2 regions of the Parageobacillus sp. NEAU-HV-2 genome follow, and region 2 is predicted to be linked to the other one. Evidence: riboswitches for the same ligand, from Rfam matches in the RefSeq annotation. Region 2 holds a riboswitch; the other holds the start of a gene.
What was found. A riboswitch is a leader RNA that binds a small molecule or an ion and turns the genes downstream of it on or off. The one in region 2 is predicted to bind S-adenosylmethionine.

Region 1: another riboswitch for S-adenosylmethionine. It lies ahead of AC1WMD_RS09175 (Na+/H+ antiporter NhaC family protein); the one in region 2 lies ahead of AC1WMD_RS01505 (methionine biosynthesis PLP-dependent protein).

What each region holds. Positions count from the first base shown of each region.
Region 1 is NZ_JBXUJJ010000004.1:177,440-185,236, forward strand. Features, by position in the region: gene AC1WMD_RS09170 (NAD(P)/FAD-dependent oxidoreductase) at 1-85, opposite strand, end outside; gene AC1WMD_RS09175 (Na+/H+ antiporter NhaC family protein) at 469-1,794, opposite strand; SAM riboswitch class I at 1,904-2,009, opposite strand; gene AC1WMD_RS09180 (TetR/AcrR family transcriptional regulator) at 2,177-2,833, opposite strand; gene AC1WMD_RS09185 (DUF2705 family protein) at 2,849-3,646, opposite strand; gene AC1WMD_RS09190 (ABC transporter ATP-binding protein) at 3,679-4,554, opposite strand; gene AC1WMD_RS09195 (hypothetical protein) at 5,139-6,185, opposite strand; gene trpB (tryptophan synthase subunit beta) at 6,819-7,797, opposite strand, start outside.
Region 2 is NZ_JBXUJJ010000001.1:256,828-264,624, forward strand. Features, by position in the region: gene spoVAD (stage V sporulation protein AD) at 1-394, shown strand, start outside; gene spoVAE (stage V sporulation protein AE) at 396-752, shown strand; gene AC1WMD_RS01455 (DUF1657 domain-containing protein) at 764-970, shown strand; gene AC1WMD_RS01460 (DUF421 domain-containing protein) at 983-1,843, shown strand; gene AC1WMD_RS01465 (hypothetical protein) at 1,854-2,027, shown strand; gene AC1WMD_RS01470 (thioredoxin family protein) at 2,096-2,416, opposite strand; gene AC1WMD_RS01475 (hypothetical protein) at 2,549-2,785, shown strand; partial or broken gene AC1WMD_RS01480 (YjcZ family sporulation protein) at 2,919-3,005, shown strand; gene spoVIF (sporulation-specific transcription regulator SpoVIF) at 3,125-3,379, shown strand; gene AC1WMD_RS01490 (GNAT family N-acetyltransferase) at 3,509-3,940, opposite strand; gene AC1WMD_RS01495 (YjcG family protein) at 3,942-4,463, opposite strand; gene AC1WMD_RS01500 (GTNG_0744 family esterase) at 4,529-5,257, opposite strand; SAM riboswitch class I at 5,515-5,625, shown strand; gene AC1WMD_RS01505 (methionine biosynthesis PLP-dependent protein) at 5,703-6,806, shown strand; gene metC (cystathionine beta-lyase) at 6,811-7,797, shown strand, end outside.

The sequences.
Region 1 (7,797 bases), on a different contig from region 2:
AATTCTCAATCCCTAACTGCTTGAATAATATTCCCATTCCAATCCCAGCAGGACCTGCTCCAACGATAAGAAAAAAAGGTTTCATTTCTTCTCACCTCTTGTTGATAATAGTAATCATTACGTTTTATAAACTATACCATACGAAATCAAAATTGTGAATAAGGAACATCATTTCTCTGCTATATGGTTTAGTTTTTTCTGAAAGCGTTCATGATTATAAAAACAGATGTATGGTGCAGTGGCCTATAAAAGCTCTCCCTCTACTTTACATCCAGAGACGTACTTCTAGTTTAAGTAATACTCCCTTTACTAACACACAAGGTTATTCATTGATGCTGCTTTACAACCTTTTTGGATGAATAACTCTTGTACTTTATCAAAAAACGACCGTTCGGTTTAATCGTATTCGAGGTCAGAGCAAAAACAAAACTCCATAAAGAAAAGGCCTCAGCACCTGAGACCTTTTCTTTATACCGCTTTATTCACTTCAAAGTTCGCCTTCACTTCTTTTGGCGTTTTCAATTTTGGATAGTCAAGCACAATCGCAAGCATACCACAAACTCCAATTAAGATTGGATAGAATGAATACTGCAAAATACTTAATGGTGAAATGGAAGCAACACCTGCTGCCAAAAGCATTTGCGCACCGTATGGGATGAGCCCTTGGAAACAGCATGAAAAAATATCTAATATGCTGGCAGATTTACGCGGATCAATGTCATATTGATCTGCAATGTTTTTCGCAAGCGGGCCAGCAATTAAAATGGAAATCGTATTGTTTGCTGTTGAAAGATTTGTTAAACTCACTAACCCTGCGATACCGAATTGTGCTCCTTTTTTCGACTTCACATTTCTTGTTACTAATTGAAGTAAATAATCAATTCCACCGTTATGTTTAATGACTTCCACCATACCGGAAATTAAAATCGCAAGCAGCGACAATTCTTGCATTCCAGCGACCCCGTCACCGATGGCTTGAATGAGACCCATTGCACTGTAGCTTCCATCAAGAAGGCCGATGATTCCTGCTAATAAAATGCCGCCTGCTAACACAACTAGTACATTGACACCCATTAATGCAGTCACTAATACACCAAGGTAAGGTAAAATTTTTATCCAATTAAAAGATTGATTCGTCATTTCCGCTTGCTCTCCAGCAGTAAATATCCAGAAAAGAACGATGGTGATAATGGCCGCTGGTAAAACAATGAAAAAGTTCACCTTAAACTTATCTTTCATTTTCGTATTTTGTGTTCGTACTGCCGCAATCGTTGTGTCCGAGATAAAAGATAAGTTATCTCCAAACATGGCACCACCAATGACAGCTGCCATCGATAATGTCAAAGAAATATCCGTTTGTTCGCTAATTCCAACTCCAATCGGCGCTAATGCTACAATCGTTCCCATAGAAGTTCCTAGCGAAATGGAGATAAAACATCCAATGACAAATAAACCGACTATTAATAAATTTTGCGGAATAACGGAAAGGGCTAAGTTGACCGTTGATTCAACAGCCCCCATTTTTTTGGTTACTTCCGAAAATGCCCCTGCTAATAAGAAAATGATGACCATTAACATGACATCGGCATTTCCAGCCCCTTTGGTAAACACTTCAACCTTCTTCGTTAAAGACTCTTTCGGATTCATCATCAACGAAATACTTGCCGCAATCAAAATCGCCACAATGACTGGAAATTTATAAAAATCACCCGTAACAATTCCTGCACCAATGAACAACACTAAAAAGACGACAAACGGAAATAACGCAAATAGATTTCCTTTTTTTAACTCCACTCTTTCCACCTCATTTTATGTTTTTTCGAAAGGTCTATTCACATAGAGAAAAGACCTCTTCTTATCAGAACATAAGAAGAGGTCTTATACGTATCTATATAAGAAACCCTTCTTATCTTTCAAGCACAATGCTTGCTGGATTTGGCACAGCACTCGAAACCGAGTCCGCTGCCGAGACTTCTTCGGGCCAGTCCCTCCGCCTCTCTCGATAAGAAGATAAACGGTTGTATTTCGTTGTAAAAACAACTAAAAGGTTACAACATATTGATCTGTTGTGCAATACACCTTGAGAATGTCTTACTTTTAAATAATTTTCAACAAATCTTAAAATAATATACAAAAATCCCGTAGCTAAACGCCACGGAAAAGGAAAGCAAAAATTCTATTCTGATTTATAGATTCCATATTTCACAATCTTAAGATAATCATTCAGCTCCCTGATCATAGACTCCGTACTATTAATGATATCAATTTGCTTATTTTTGTATAGAGCCAAATACTTATTAGACAGCTGTTCAGCGATTAACATGGTCATGCGGATAACAGTATCCACGGAAATATCCTCTCTAAGTTTTTCCGTTTGGATAAGGTCTTTAATATAAACATGCTCCAGCAAAAAATCTCCCTGGTAAGTTTCGTAGTGTTTTTTAATGATTTCTTCCATTTCCTCCTTTACTGCAGCAGGAGGATTGGTGAAGGCATCCATGATAAACTGAGTTTCTTGGAGATACAGCGCCGTCACTTTTTGTTTCGTCAGTACGATTTCTTTGATCCTTTCAAAGAAATCATCAGATTTTATTTCTCTTAACGCCTTCATTGTTTTTTCCGTAAGAAGGTCCTTCACATAATTCACTAAATAAAGGTATAAGTTTTTCTTGCTCTTAAAATAATGGAAAAGGATCCCCTTGGAAATTCCCGCCCGGCTCGTTATAACATCTGTAGAGGTTTTTTCATAACCATTCTTCACAAATTCCTCGATGGCCACTTTGATAATCAGGTCCTTTTTTTCTTGCGGCTGCTTTTCAAAAGCTGAATACAATTCTAACACCTCTTATTAGACTGCAATATCTTTCTTTCTATATACCATATATGCTGTGAATATACTAATCAAAATAACCGCAGCCATAATAAAGATATACAGAGGATCAAGCTCGTTATTATTAATAATGGAGGCAGCGTCCACATATTTAAACGGACTAAAATATTTTAGAACCTCTAAATCTTCCGACACCCCTGACAAAACATTCATAAAGTAGGCAACTAGGACAATCCCAAGTGAGATGGAAAGGATGTTTCGCGTTTTTTTCATGATTGATGACAACATAAACGCAATTGCACCGAAGGTCAAATGAAGCAATATCGTTGCGACGATTAGCAAACTAAACGTGTCTGTCGGAACATCCGGATCTTTTGCAAATTGAAATCCAATGATGCTTGCTATCGTCGACACCCCGTTAAAGATCAAAATATTTACCAAAACGGCCAAAAGTTTTTCTGTTACGATTTTACTTCTTGTGATCGGCTTTGACAGTAAAAATTCAATCGTTTTTTCATTTTCTTCCTTGGCAAGGATATTGGATGCAAGGATTGCTGAGTATATGCTTCCCAAAAGGGTAGTCATCATGTAAATTTCTACCCCGTAAAACCCCATCAAATCTCCCATGTTTAGCTCATTCATTCCAAACGCTTTTTTAATCGATTCCGGATAGGCCTCAAGGAGTTTTGTCATTTCTTTTTGCTGCTGTGCAAACTGAGGAAAAATACTTAACGTCAATAAAATAAGCCCGCTAAGTACGATGCACCAAATGATCAATGATTTTAAATTTCGTTTCAATTCTCTTTTAAAAATCATTTTCTATATCCCTCCCTCACTTCATCCCTCCCTCACTTCTCATAGTAATGCATAAATACTTCTTCAAGAGTCGGCTCTCCGATTAATAGATCCTGAACCGGCAGGGTATTTAATTTATTAAGAAGCGCCTTCATATCCCCGCTGTAAAGCAGCGTCATTTCTTTACCGTTTACTTCTTTCTTCACTACTCCTTCCAGATGGAAGTCTATTGGTTCCGATTGTTCAAATGTAATTGTGATATATTTCAAATTTTTCTTCGTAAGATTTTCAATCGTTTCTACTTTAACAAGCTCCCCTTCCTTAATAATGGCAACCCGATCACACATCTTTTGCACTTCAGAAAGAATATGGGAGGAGAAAAAGATCGTTGTCCCCTTCTCTCTTTCCTCTGCAAGAAGTTCAAAAAAGGTGTTTTGCATCAGCGGGTCGAGTCCGCCTGTCGGTTCGTCCAAAATAAGAAGTTTTGGCTCATGCAACAGCGCCTGGATAATCCCAACCTTTTTTCGATTACCAAATGAAAGATCCTCAATTTTTCTATTAAGATCCAAGTCAAGCCTTTCCGCCAGTTCGGTCATTCTCTTCGAATTAAATTTTTTGTAAAAGCCAGCTGAGTATTTTAATAAGTCGATCACCTTCATATCATCATAATAATGGACTTCAGACGGCAAATAGCCCACGTTTTGTCTTATTTCTTTTGAGTCTTTGATAATATCCTTTCCGAAAATAGTCGCACTTCCGCTAGTCGGATAAATGAAATTTAACAGTGTTCGAATGGTTGTGCTCTTGCCTGCTCCGTTCGGACCGATAAACCCAAAAATTTCTCCTTCCTCAATGGAAAATGTAAGGTTTTTAATTCCCCGGTTCTTTTTATAAGTCTTGGTCAAATTCTTGATGTCTACAACTTTCATACATTCCCTCTCCTTTGGGCGGCTTTGCACCGATTGACTGATTAGTCAATTCCATTATATGGAAATATTGACTTGTAAGTCAATGTGTTTCAAAAAAATCTACATGGTGGAAAGAATAGTTGGAAGCGCTTCTGCGTGCTCATCTTGCCCTTCTTTGACAATTTCATTTATGCAAAACACACAATTTCTACAAATATATGTAAATCTGACAGTTACCCAACCTGATGTAAAAGTTATGGAGGAATACCCTAATACCTACGTTGAAAATTTAGAATATTCCTTGAAAAATAAACAAAAACTGTTGATTTTTCCCTAGATATTGCTAAGGAGGCTAATAATCCATATATAAAAAGAAGCTTTTCGTCGTGCAGCAACAGATGAGCAAAACCATGCATTTTGGTTCTTATACTATTTCATAAAGAATAAAAAGAACTGAGCTTTACTCAGTTCTTTTTCAGAAAATACCTAAAATGGTTGTTCCATGTCCATTAGCTTTGATTTGTCATGAGTGCACGATGAACTGCAACACTACAAAAAATGACGATACATTTAAAGTTTTTCTATATAAAGGATTGATCGTATAATCATGCAAGACTAAACAGAATCGTTTTGGCTCCTACCAAGGTCGAACCGCTATTGACAAAATAGAAATTGGACGCTGTGTCCAACGTAAGCGGACCAGTCCACGTTATCGTACTAAACTGGCTGCTGAAAATTCCTGTCGGAGGCACATCGGCAAATGCTGCACCGACAGTCACATTACCGTTGATAAACGTATTCGTAATATGTGAATATCCAGCCACGTTTATCGTTCCATCCGATCGGCTATCAACCATACGCTGAATTCTCAGACCATTGTGTATCATAATATTTATTCGACTGTTGTACATATAGGTATTAAGAATACCCATATGCGGATCAACCGGATCTTGGATGATGCTTCCTACAACATTAGTGTTCAGAAGCTGAAACTCAATGGTTGTAAAAGGATCAACAGGATCCGTGTTTTGGAAGATAATATTCCCGCTAATAATAGCACCATCCGTATAATTGGTATGGGTGCTCACGGATGTCCCGTTATCAAACGTACCAATAACCGTTACGGGACGTGCGTCAAAAGCAGGGCCCTGCACAAGATAGACATTTTCTGCAGCTTGACTTGTTTGAATCGTGACATTTCTAGGAACGGATGATGCAAAATTGGCTAAGTCTGCGTTGCCAAGTACCCATGGACCCAAGCCTAGCAGTTGTACATGTCTTGCAGGCGGGATGACAATATCCTCATCAAACACGGAATTTGCTGCAATAAGAACGATGCAACGGGCTCTCATACCGAAAGTAACTGCTAACGGACTGTTAGTAGCTGCGTCAATGGCGGCCTGCAGAGAATTATACGGATCGGACGGCGTCCCATTTCCTGGACCAGGAGCACTCGAATCCGCCCATATGATACACTCTCCCCATTCGAAGACCCCTGGTCCTGGAGGTCCCGGTGGTCCTGGGGGTCCCGGCGGTCCTGGGGGTCCTGGAGATACAGGTCCATGTACTTTCGCTATTTGCATATTGGTACAACCACATTTCACCTTTGGCACATTGTGATAATGACATTTTTCTTCATTATGTTCTGACAATACGTTTCACCTCTGTGCATTAAAGATACTTCAATATATGAGTAAGATAATAAATTTGATTAGGCAAGTTATAGGTTGAGTGTTAATATTATCAAAATTAGACGATTTAACATTCGGAAAATGAGATAACCAACAAGGATTAGACTTGATATATTTTGTTTTAACATATCCATATTTTTATATTGATTCCAGTTCTTTTTTCTTGATACCATACAAGTTATAAAATAAGTAGTAATGGACGGCTCCGCGATTACTTTTATCCTGAAATTATATAATGACAATGTATATGAGCCTCTCCCCCTACACCTCGCTTAAAGGAAGGAGACTTCTCGGAAAAAACGTTAAAAAACTTAAAACGCTAAACCATTTTTATTTCTGCAACTAGCTTTTCATTCAGAAATCAAAAAGGCTAAGGGATATTCGACAAGGATCCAAAGAAAATGAGAATAAATAGAAATGCTATTCCCTCCTTCTCTCTCATGTAATTTTTAACGGTACACATTTCTGCTTATTTCGGATTACGTAGATGTCGAAATTGAAGGGGATGTTTAAAGCCGCCTCACTATCCAAATAAAAGAGACTGTCTCATTATCCTGAGACAGCCTCCTGACACATTAAAATTCTCCAAGTAGTTTATGCTTGTTTTAACATATGAAACACTTGCTCCACGTCTTTATCTCCACGCCCTGAAAGATTGACGATCATAATTTGATCTTTATTCAATGTTGGTGCCAATTTTATTGCATAAGCAACCGCATGGGCGCTCTCAAGCGCTGGAATAATCCCTTCCGTTTTCGACAAGAGTTGAAATGCTTCAAGAACTTCCTCATTTGTCACCGTATAATACTCGGCACGCCCGGACACTTTCAGATAGCTATGCTCAGGACCGATTCCCGGATAGTCAAGACCAGCGGCAATCGAATAAGTCGGCTGAGGATTCCCTTCTTCATCAAGCAACACTAAACATTTAAACCCATGAAGCACGGATGGGACACCTTTTGTAAGCGTCGCCGCTTTTTCCGGCTCGACGCCGATCAGACGTACGCTTGGTTCATCAATATAATGGGCAAACGCACCAATCGCGTTGCTTCCGCCGCCAACGCAAGCGATGACGACATCAGGCAAACGTCCTTCTTTTTCTAAAATTTGCCGTTTGCTTTCTTCGCTTATGACAGACTGAAAATGTTTAACGATGCTTGGATACGGATGCGGTCCAACCGCTGAACCAAGCAAATAGAACGTGTTCTTATAGTTTTGAACAAAGTCATTTAACGCTTCATCGACGGCATCCTTTAATCTTCCTTGTCCTTTTGATACCGGAACGACTTTTGCGCCTAAAAGCTCCATGCGAAACACGTTTAATGCCTGGCGTCTCGTGTCTTCCTCCCCCATATAAATGGTGCAATCAATGCCAAACATCGCGCAAGCCGTCGCGGTGGCGACACCATGCTGTCCTGCCCCCGTTTCCGCGATTACGCGTTTTGCTCCCATTCGTTTCGCAAGCAAAATCTGTCCGAGGACGTTATTGATTTTATGCGAACCTGTATGGTTCAAATCTTCGCGCTTCAAATAAATTTTCGCCCCGCCTAACCGCTCGGTAAGCCGAGCTGCA
Region 2 (7,797 bases):
AGCGGTAGATACGATTGAGGCGCATTTGCGCGATATGCAAATCGATGCCTCTTACTATGATTTAATTGTTACTGGCGATTTAGGGAAAATTGGCCGCAATGTGTCGCTCGATTTGCTTCATCAGCATGGGGTGAAGATAGAGGAAGAACGTTATCAAGACTGCGGTTTGATTATTTATCGCGAAGGCCAGCCGGTGCTAGCGGGAGCGAGCGGTGCGGGGTGTTCTGCGGTGGTTGTATACGGGCATCTGTTAAATCGGATGAAACGGGGGGAATTTAAGCGAATTCTTGTCGTTGCCACGGGAGCGCTGTTATCTCCGCTTTCGTTCCAGCAAAACGAAACAATCCCGTGCATTGCTCACGCTGTGGCGATTGAGTATGGAGGTGAAGCGTAAGATGCTGGCGATGTTTTTTTGGGCATTCGTTGTTGGAGGCTTGATTTGTGTAATCGGACAAATTTTAATGGACGTGTTTAAATTAACACCTGCCCATACGTTGACAATATTAGTGGTTATTGGCGCCATTTTAGATGGATTCGGTTTGTACGAACCGCTTATTGATTTTGCCGGCGCCGGCGCGACGATCCCGATCACCAGTTTCGGCAACTCCCTTGTCCATGGGGCAATGCACGAAGCAGAAAAGCACGGGATTATCGGGGTGCTGACGGGAATGTTTGAAGTGACGAGCGCCGGCATTTCCGCAGCCATTGTTTTCGGCTTTATCGGCGCGTTATTATTCCGTCCGAAAGGATAGGAGGGAGAGAAATGACCGTTGCTTCACAAGTTAAGCAAAGTTTAGCAAGCTTAAAAAGCATTCATGCTGGATTGCAGGAACTCGCCCTTGTTTCACAGGATGAAAAAGCGCAGCGAACATTTCATGAAGCGATGATGATGACGGAAGAAATCATTGCCGACATTAAAAATCGCATCGGCAAACTGGAGCGAGAAGAGCCACAATATCAAGGACAGTAAGGAGCATGATCGATGCCTGTATGGTTAGAAGTAGCAATTCGTTCGATTTCCATCATTATTGGCTTGTTTATCATTACGCGAATACTGGGAAAAAAACCATTATCCAAACTCTCCTTTTTTGAGTATATTGTCGGCATTACTGTCGGTGATATCGCCGGAACGATGTCAATGGATTTAAGTATTAGTTTGCAGGAAGGCATCACAAGCATTTTAATTTGGTCGTTATTTCCCGTGCTCACTTCTCGCATTTCACTACGAAATAAAAAATTCCGTAATTTTGTGGAAGGAAATTCCACTATTTTTATCAAGAATGGAAAAATATTAGAGGAAAATTTAAAACGTGAAAAGTATACAGTAGACGAACTTCTTGAACAACTTCGCAAAAAAGACGTATTTCGTGTGGCAGATGTGGAATTTGCGGTGCTCGAGCCAAACGGTGATTTAAACGTGCTGTTGAAACGGGAAAAACAGCCGCTAACGGTCGGCGATGTATTTCCAAACCCGCCTTCGGAAAAAGAGCCGCAAACGGTCATTATGGACGGCATGATTTTGGACGAGCCGCTGGCGACAATGGGGTTAAGCCGCGGCTGGCTGAAGCAGCAGTTAGACAAGCAAGGAGTTGCCATCGAAAACGTATTTTTGGCGCAAGTCGATTCTTACGGACAGTTGACATTGGATTTGTATGATGACAAAATCCAAATTTCCGAGCCGCAAGAGAAAAAACTGCTGCTGGCGGCGATCAAAAAAGTGCAGGCAGACTTTGAATTATTCGCTTTGCAAACTGAGTCAAAAGAAGCAAAAGAGCTATATCGAACAAACGCTGAAAAAATGCAAACATTATTACAAAAAGTGGAGCCATTTTTAAGAAACTAAGGGAGGCATCATGATGGAACAAAAACGAACTCGAACAACCGATGAAGAAATTACGGTCGAATTGAAAAAAAGCGACCGTGGGCAAAAAGCGAATACGACAGATGAAGAAATATCGATCAAATTTATGCACAGCGGAAATAATGTCACACACCAGCCAAAAGATTATGAGGAGATTGAGTATTAAGCCTGGCTTTCTTGACGCCTTGCGAAAAAAGCCGCTCACGAAATAATCCGTGAGCGGCTTTTTTGTGTCTATATAGTCAACGATTGCAAAAATGCTTTTACTTCTTCCGGCGTTTTCGCGTTGGCGCTGTGGAGATGGGCAACTTTTTCCCCATTTTGGAACAGGAGCAAACTTGGGATGCCCAATACTTGATATTGTTCAGCGAGTTCTGGAAATTGATCACGGTTCATTTCAAACCAATCGTATTGCGAATATTCCTTCACAATGTCATCGATAAACATATTTAATCTCGTGCAGTCTGGGCACCATGTTGTATAAAATTTAACAATTACTGGTTTATCGCTGGAAATAATTTGCTGGAATTGCTCAGTCGTTTGTATTTCTTTCAATGTTCTTTCCTCCTTGAACAAAATGATATCGTTTATACTTTATCATATTTTGTTCGAGAAAAAGAATTTAAACGCCTTGGCACACTACGGTGTGTGCTGCATACACAAATGGTAAGGAAGGAGGGGAACGGAGTGAGCAAGGAGTTGGAAAAAGCGCTAGAAACATGGGCAAATTCTAAAAAAGAGGGACATGAGCAGTTTATCCAGTTGTTTGAACAGTGGGGAAAAAATTTCGATAAGCAAATTCAGGAAATCGAAAAGTTAAACAATCAATTTTTAAAGGATATACAAGGAAATTTGGATTATATCAACAAGTGGTTTGCCAAAAAAGAAAATGAATTTGCCAAGTTATTCCGCATCTTTGGATAATGCATTTCCACATGTGCCTATACCATTTGCAAGTACGATGAATACGATAAAGTAACAAAGCGTAAGGAGGTGCACCACTATGGGCTTTGGATGCTGCGGTTTCGGCTATGGCGGCTATGGCTATGGCGGCTATGGCGGTTTCGGCTATGGCAATAGCTTTGTGTTGATTGTTGTGTTGTTCATTTTGTTAATTATTGTTGGTGCTGCATTTGTAGGCTAATATCATGCAGCGGGTACGGGCTGTTCTATTCAACGGGCAGCTCGTACTTTTTCTTTCCGATGCATGCACTTCTTGTTTTTCATTTCATACGATATAAGAGGAAAAGGAGGATTTGGTAAATGGATAATCAATTTTTTAAAAATATCGAAAAGAAAACAGGCGTCAATATGAGAGACATATTGGAATTAGCAAACTCCTTACAAAATGCCAATTTTAAAGATGAAAAAACGGTTCGTCATGTCATTCAGCGTGTCGCGCAAATCGCCAATCGGAAAGTGCCAAAGCAGTTAGAAGACCAAATCGTCAAAACGATCGTTCAAAATGGAAAACAGCTTGATTTTAACACGATTGCCAACATGCTCAACAAAAAATAAGCAAAAGGGAGCCTTCCGAATTGGAGCTCCCTTATACCATTTCTGCGTATTTATTTCTCTGGAAAAGAGGAATAGAGCCAAAAAAGAAAAAAACATAAAAAAGAACCGTACCATTGCTTGATACGGTCTTTACCATGTTTTGACCATCGTGACATGCGGAATTCCGGCATCCATAAACACATCGGATACGGTTTCGTATCCGAGCTTTTGATAAAATGGTTCGGCATGTGTTTGCGCATTTAATTTTACTTTTGGGACACCTTGTTCTTTTGCGAATTGCTCGATCTTTTCCATAATCAGCTTTCCCGCCCCGCGGCCGCGGTATTGCGGCAGTACGCAAATTCGTTCAATTTTTCCAAGACCTTGATCAACGATGCGAAATCTGCCTGCGCCGACGGGCTTTCCTTCATCATACAGAACAAAATGGGTCGCTTCCTGATCGAATTCATCAATTTCCTCTTCTTCCGGGACATGTTGTTCTTCAATAAAGACCGTTCGCCGAACGAGCAGGGCGTCATTATATAAGGAAGCGTCACTTTTTTTCCCAATGGCCACATTCATGTTATTCCTGATCCTTTCCTCCAACCAAAAATGTTTCATATACCGTCCAAGAACCGTTTTCTAGTTGATATAGGAGATGGAAACGATCAACTGTTTCTTCAAAATACACGTCTTGCATCCGCAACTGTCCATACACATCCGCGTACTCCGCACTTGGCAAATCGCGGCCGATCGTAATATGAGGGACAAATACGAATTCTGGCTGGCCGGCGAAGATCCCGCTGTGGAGCCGTGCGTGGAGGCGCTGCAGCGTTTCATTCGGTTCTACCTTTAAATAAATGACATTGCTTGCCGGGTAAAACGAGCTGAATTTCGTCACTTTTAACGGGATGACATCCGTTTCGGCCGCGATTTTGCGCAGTTCTTTCACCATTTCTTTAATTTGCTGGTCATCCGCTTCAAAAGGTTCTTTTAAGGTTAAATGCGGCGGAATGAGGGCGTAATGGCTATCGTAGCGCTTTCTATAGGAATTAGCAAAGTCCTGTATCCGCTTTGAAGGAAACAAAGCAATACCGTATTTCATAAAAAATCCCTCCTTAAATGAAGTAGTACTTAATTATAACAAAATTTTGAAAAGTATTGTAGTGCTTACATAGAAAGGATCCAGGCAATGGCTCGTGGAACATCAGGCTGCCAATACGTCCACGCATGGTCGCCGTCAAATTCATTATATTTATACAAAAAACCTTTTTCGCTAAACGCTTCCCGTGCTTTCCGGTTTGGCGCAATAAAATCGCGTACGTGTCCATCTGTTGTTTTTACAGCGGTTTCCTTTGTCCCGACCGAATGATAAATTTGCAATAAGGATGGTTCAGAAAACTGGCGGATTTTTGCGATGATGTCTTCGTCTATATACGGTGACTGCATCGCGATTTTTCCAAATGTATGCGGATACAATAGTCCTGCCATCAAGGATACCGTACCGCCGAGCGAATCGCCAATGAGCGCACGCCCTTTTCCGATTTGATACGTAGGAAACGTTTGATCTAAAAACGGAATGAGCTCATGGGCTAAAAAGCGCAAATATTGGCTGTTTTTCTTTCCGTTTGGATGATATTTCTCATAACGGTCCTTAACATTATGATACGGAATTCCGATGACGATGGTGCGATCAATTTCGCCGTTTTCCATCAGCTGTTCGATCACGCTTTTTATTTTCCCGTACATAAAATAATCTTTTCCATCTTGCGCAATTAAAAGAGAATATTTATGAAGCGGGGAAAAGGTGCTTGGCAAATAAGCAAGCAGCGTTACTTCTTCTTCGAGCGCATTGCTGTAAATCGTATAATCCTGCATCGTTCCTTTTTGCGTCGCCATGATGTATCCTCCATAAACATAACGATTCACCTGTTATTGTAACATATTTTTGCTAGAACATGTTAATAAACGCCGTCTAATCGTGTGAGTTTTTGAAAAAATAAGCGGCTTTTTTGCTGTTTTTGTCATAAAATAAAGAAATGTACTGCCATCAGTTAGAACATATGAAAAACATGTTGATAAAAAATTACTTGCAAAATTATTATGAATGGGTTAAATTTTTAGATAATCAGACAAATGAATATCGGCAAGATGCATTCTTATCAAGAGAAGCGGAGGGAACTGGCCCTGTGAAGCTTCAGCAACCAGCCAAATATTGGCCAGGTGCTAAATCCAGCGAATTGAGTTTTCAATTCGGCAGATAAGAAGAAGCACTGACAATGGTTATGGAAAAGTCTTCTTCTTAGAAGACTTTTTTTATTTTACCAAAGAGGGAGAGAGATAAATGGAGAAACTAGAGACATTGTTAGCGCAAATCGGAAACCGCAGTGAAACGGTAACAGGGACGGTCAATCCGCCTGTCTACTTTTCGACGGCATACCGTCATAAAGGAATTGGACAGTCGTCTGGGTTTGACTACATCCGCACCGGCAACCCGACGCGCAAAATCGTCGAGGAAGCGATTGCCAAGCTCGAGGGCGGCGGTCAAGGCTATGCGTTCAGCTCCGGCATGGCCGCAATTCAGACAGTTCTTGCTTTATTTGAAAGCGGGGATGAATTTTTAGTTTCCGCCGACCTTTACGGAGGTACATATCGCCTGTTTGAACGGGGCTGGAGAAAATACGGGTTGTCTTTTCATTATGTAGATTTTCGCGACATACGATTAGTAGAGAACGCGATTACCGAAAAAACGAAGGCGATTTTTTTAGAAACGCCGACCAATCCGCTCATGCAGGAAACCGATATCGCTGAAGTAGCGAAGTTGGCGAAAAAATACGGTTTGCTTCTTATTGTCGATAATACGTTTTATACCCCGGTTCTGCAGCGCCCGATCGAACAGGGGGCCGATATAGTCATTCATAGCGCAACCAAATATTTGGGCGGCCATAACGACGTATTAGCCGGCCTTGTCGTTGCGAAGGGAGAGGAGCTTTGTCAACGCTTGGCGGAGTATCATAATGCGATCGGCGCCGTGCTTTCTCCGTTTGACTCGTGGCTATTGATTCGCGGCATGAAAACATTGGCGCTGCGGATGCGCCAGCATGAAGAAAACGCGAAACGCATCAGCGAGTTTTTAGCATCCCACGAAGATATTACCGATGTCTTATACCCGGGAAGAGGCGGCATGTTATCGTTCCGTTTGCGCGAGGAAAAATGGGTCAACCGCTTTTTGCAAAGCTTACGCTTAATTACGTTCGCCGAAAGTTTAGGAGGTGTGGAAAGCTTTATTACGTATCCAGCGACGCAAACGCATGCTGACATTCCGGAGGAAATCCGCATCGCCAACGGCGTCTGTAACCGGCTGTTGCGCTTTTCTGTCGGCATCGAACATGCCGAAGATTTAATCGCCGACTTGGCGCAAGCGTTGAAAAACATGAAAGAGGTGTAGGGGGATGGAACAACGTGTTTCTTTTCAAACGAAACTGCTTCATAACAAATGGAAAATCGATCGGCAAACAGGGGCAGTAAGTGTGCCGATTCAGCATGCTTCGACGTTCCATCAATTCGATTTTGACACATTTGGCAAATACGATTACAGCCGCTCCGGCAACCCGACGCGCGAGGCGCTCGAAGAAACGATTGCCGAACTGGAAGGCGGCGTGCGCGGCTTCGCTTTTTCCTCGGGGATGGCGGCGATTTCGACTGCGTTTCTTCTCTTGTCCAAAGGTGACCATGTGCTCGTGACCGAAGATGTTTACGGGGGCACGTATCGCATGATCACCGAAGTATTAAACCGTTTTGGCATTGAATATACGTTTGTCGATATGACCGATTTACATGAAGTGGCTACTCATATTCGTCCGAATACAAAAGTGATCTATGTCGAAACGCCGTCCAACCCGCTTTTAAAAGTAACTGATATCCAAGGAATTGTCAAACTCGCGAAAGCCAATGGCTGTTTGACGTTTTTAGATAACACATTTATGACTCCCGCGCTCCAGCGTCCGCTCGACCTTGGCGTCGATGTCGTTCTTCATAGCGCGACGAAGTTTTTGGCAGGGCATAGCGATGTCGTGGCGGGACTTGCCGTGGTGAAAGACGAGGAGTTGGCGAAACAGCTGTACAAATTGCAAAACGCGTTCGGCGCCGTGCTTGGCGTGCAAGATGCGTGGCTGGTGTTGCGCGGATTAAAGACGCTGCACGTCCGCCTCAAACAGTCATCCGAATCAGCGCTCGCCATCGCCCGCTATTTATCTAGCCATCCGAAAATAGAGGAAGTGTATTACCCAGGGCTCACGCACCATCCTGGCCATTCGATTCAACGCTATCAAGCCTCGGGATTTGGCGCAGTATTATCGTTCCGCCTCGCCGATGAAGAAGCGGTGAGAACGTTTGTGAAACACGTTCGCCTTCCTGTATTTGCTGTCAGCTTAGGCGCG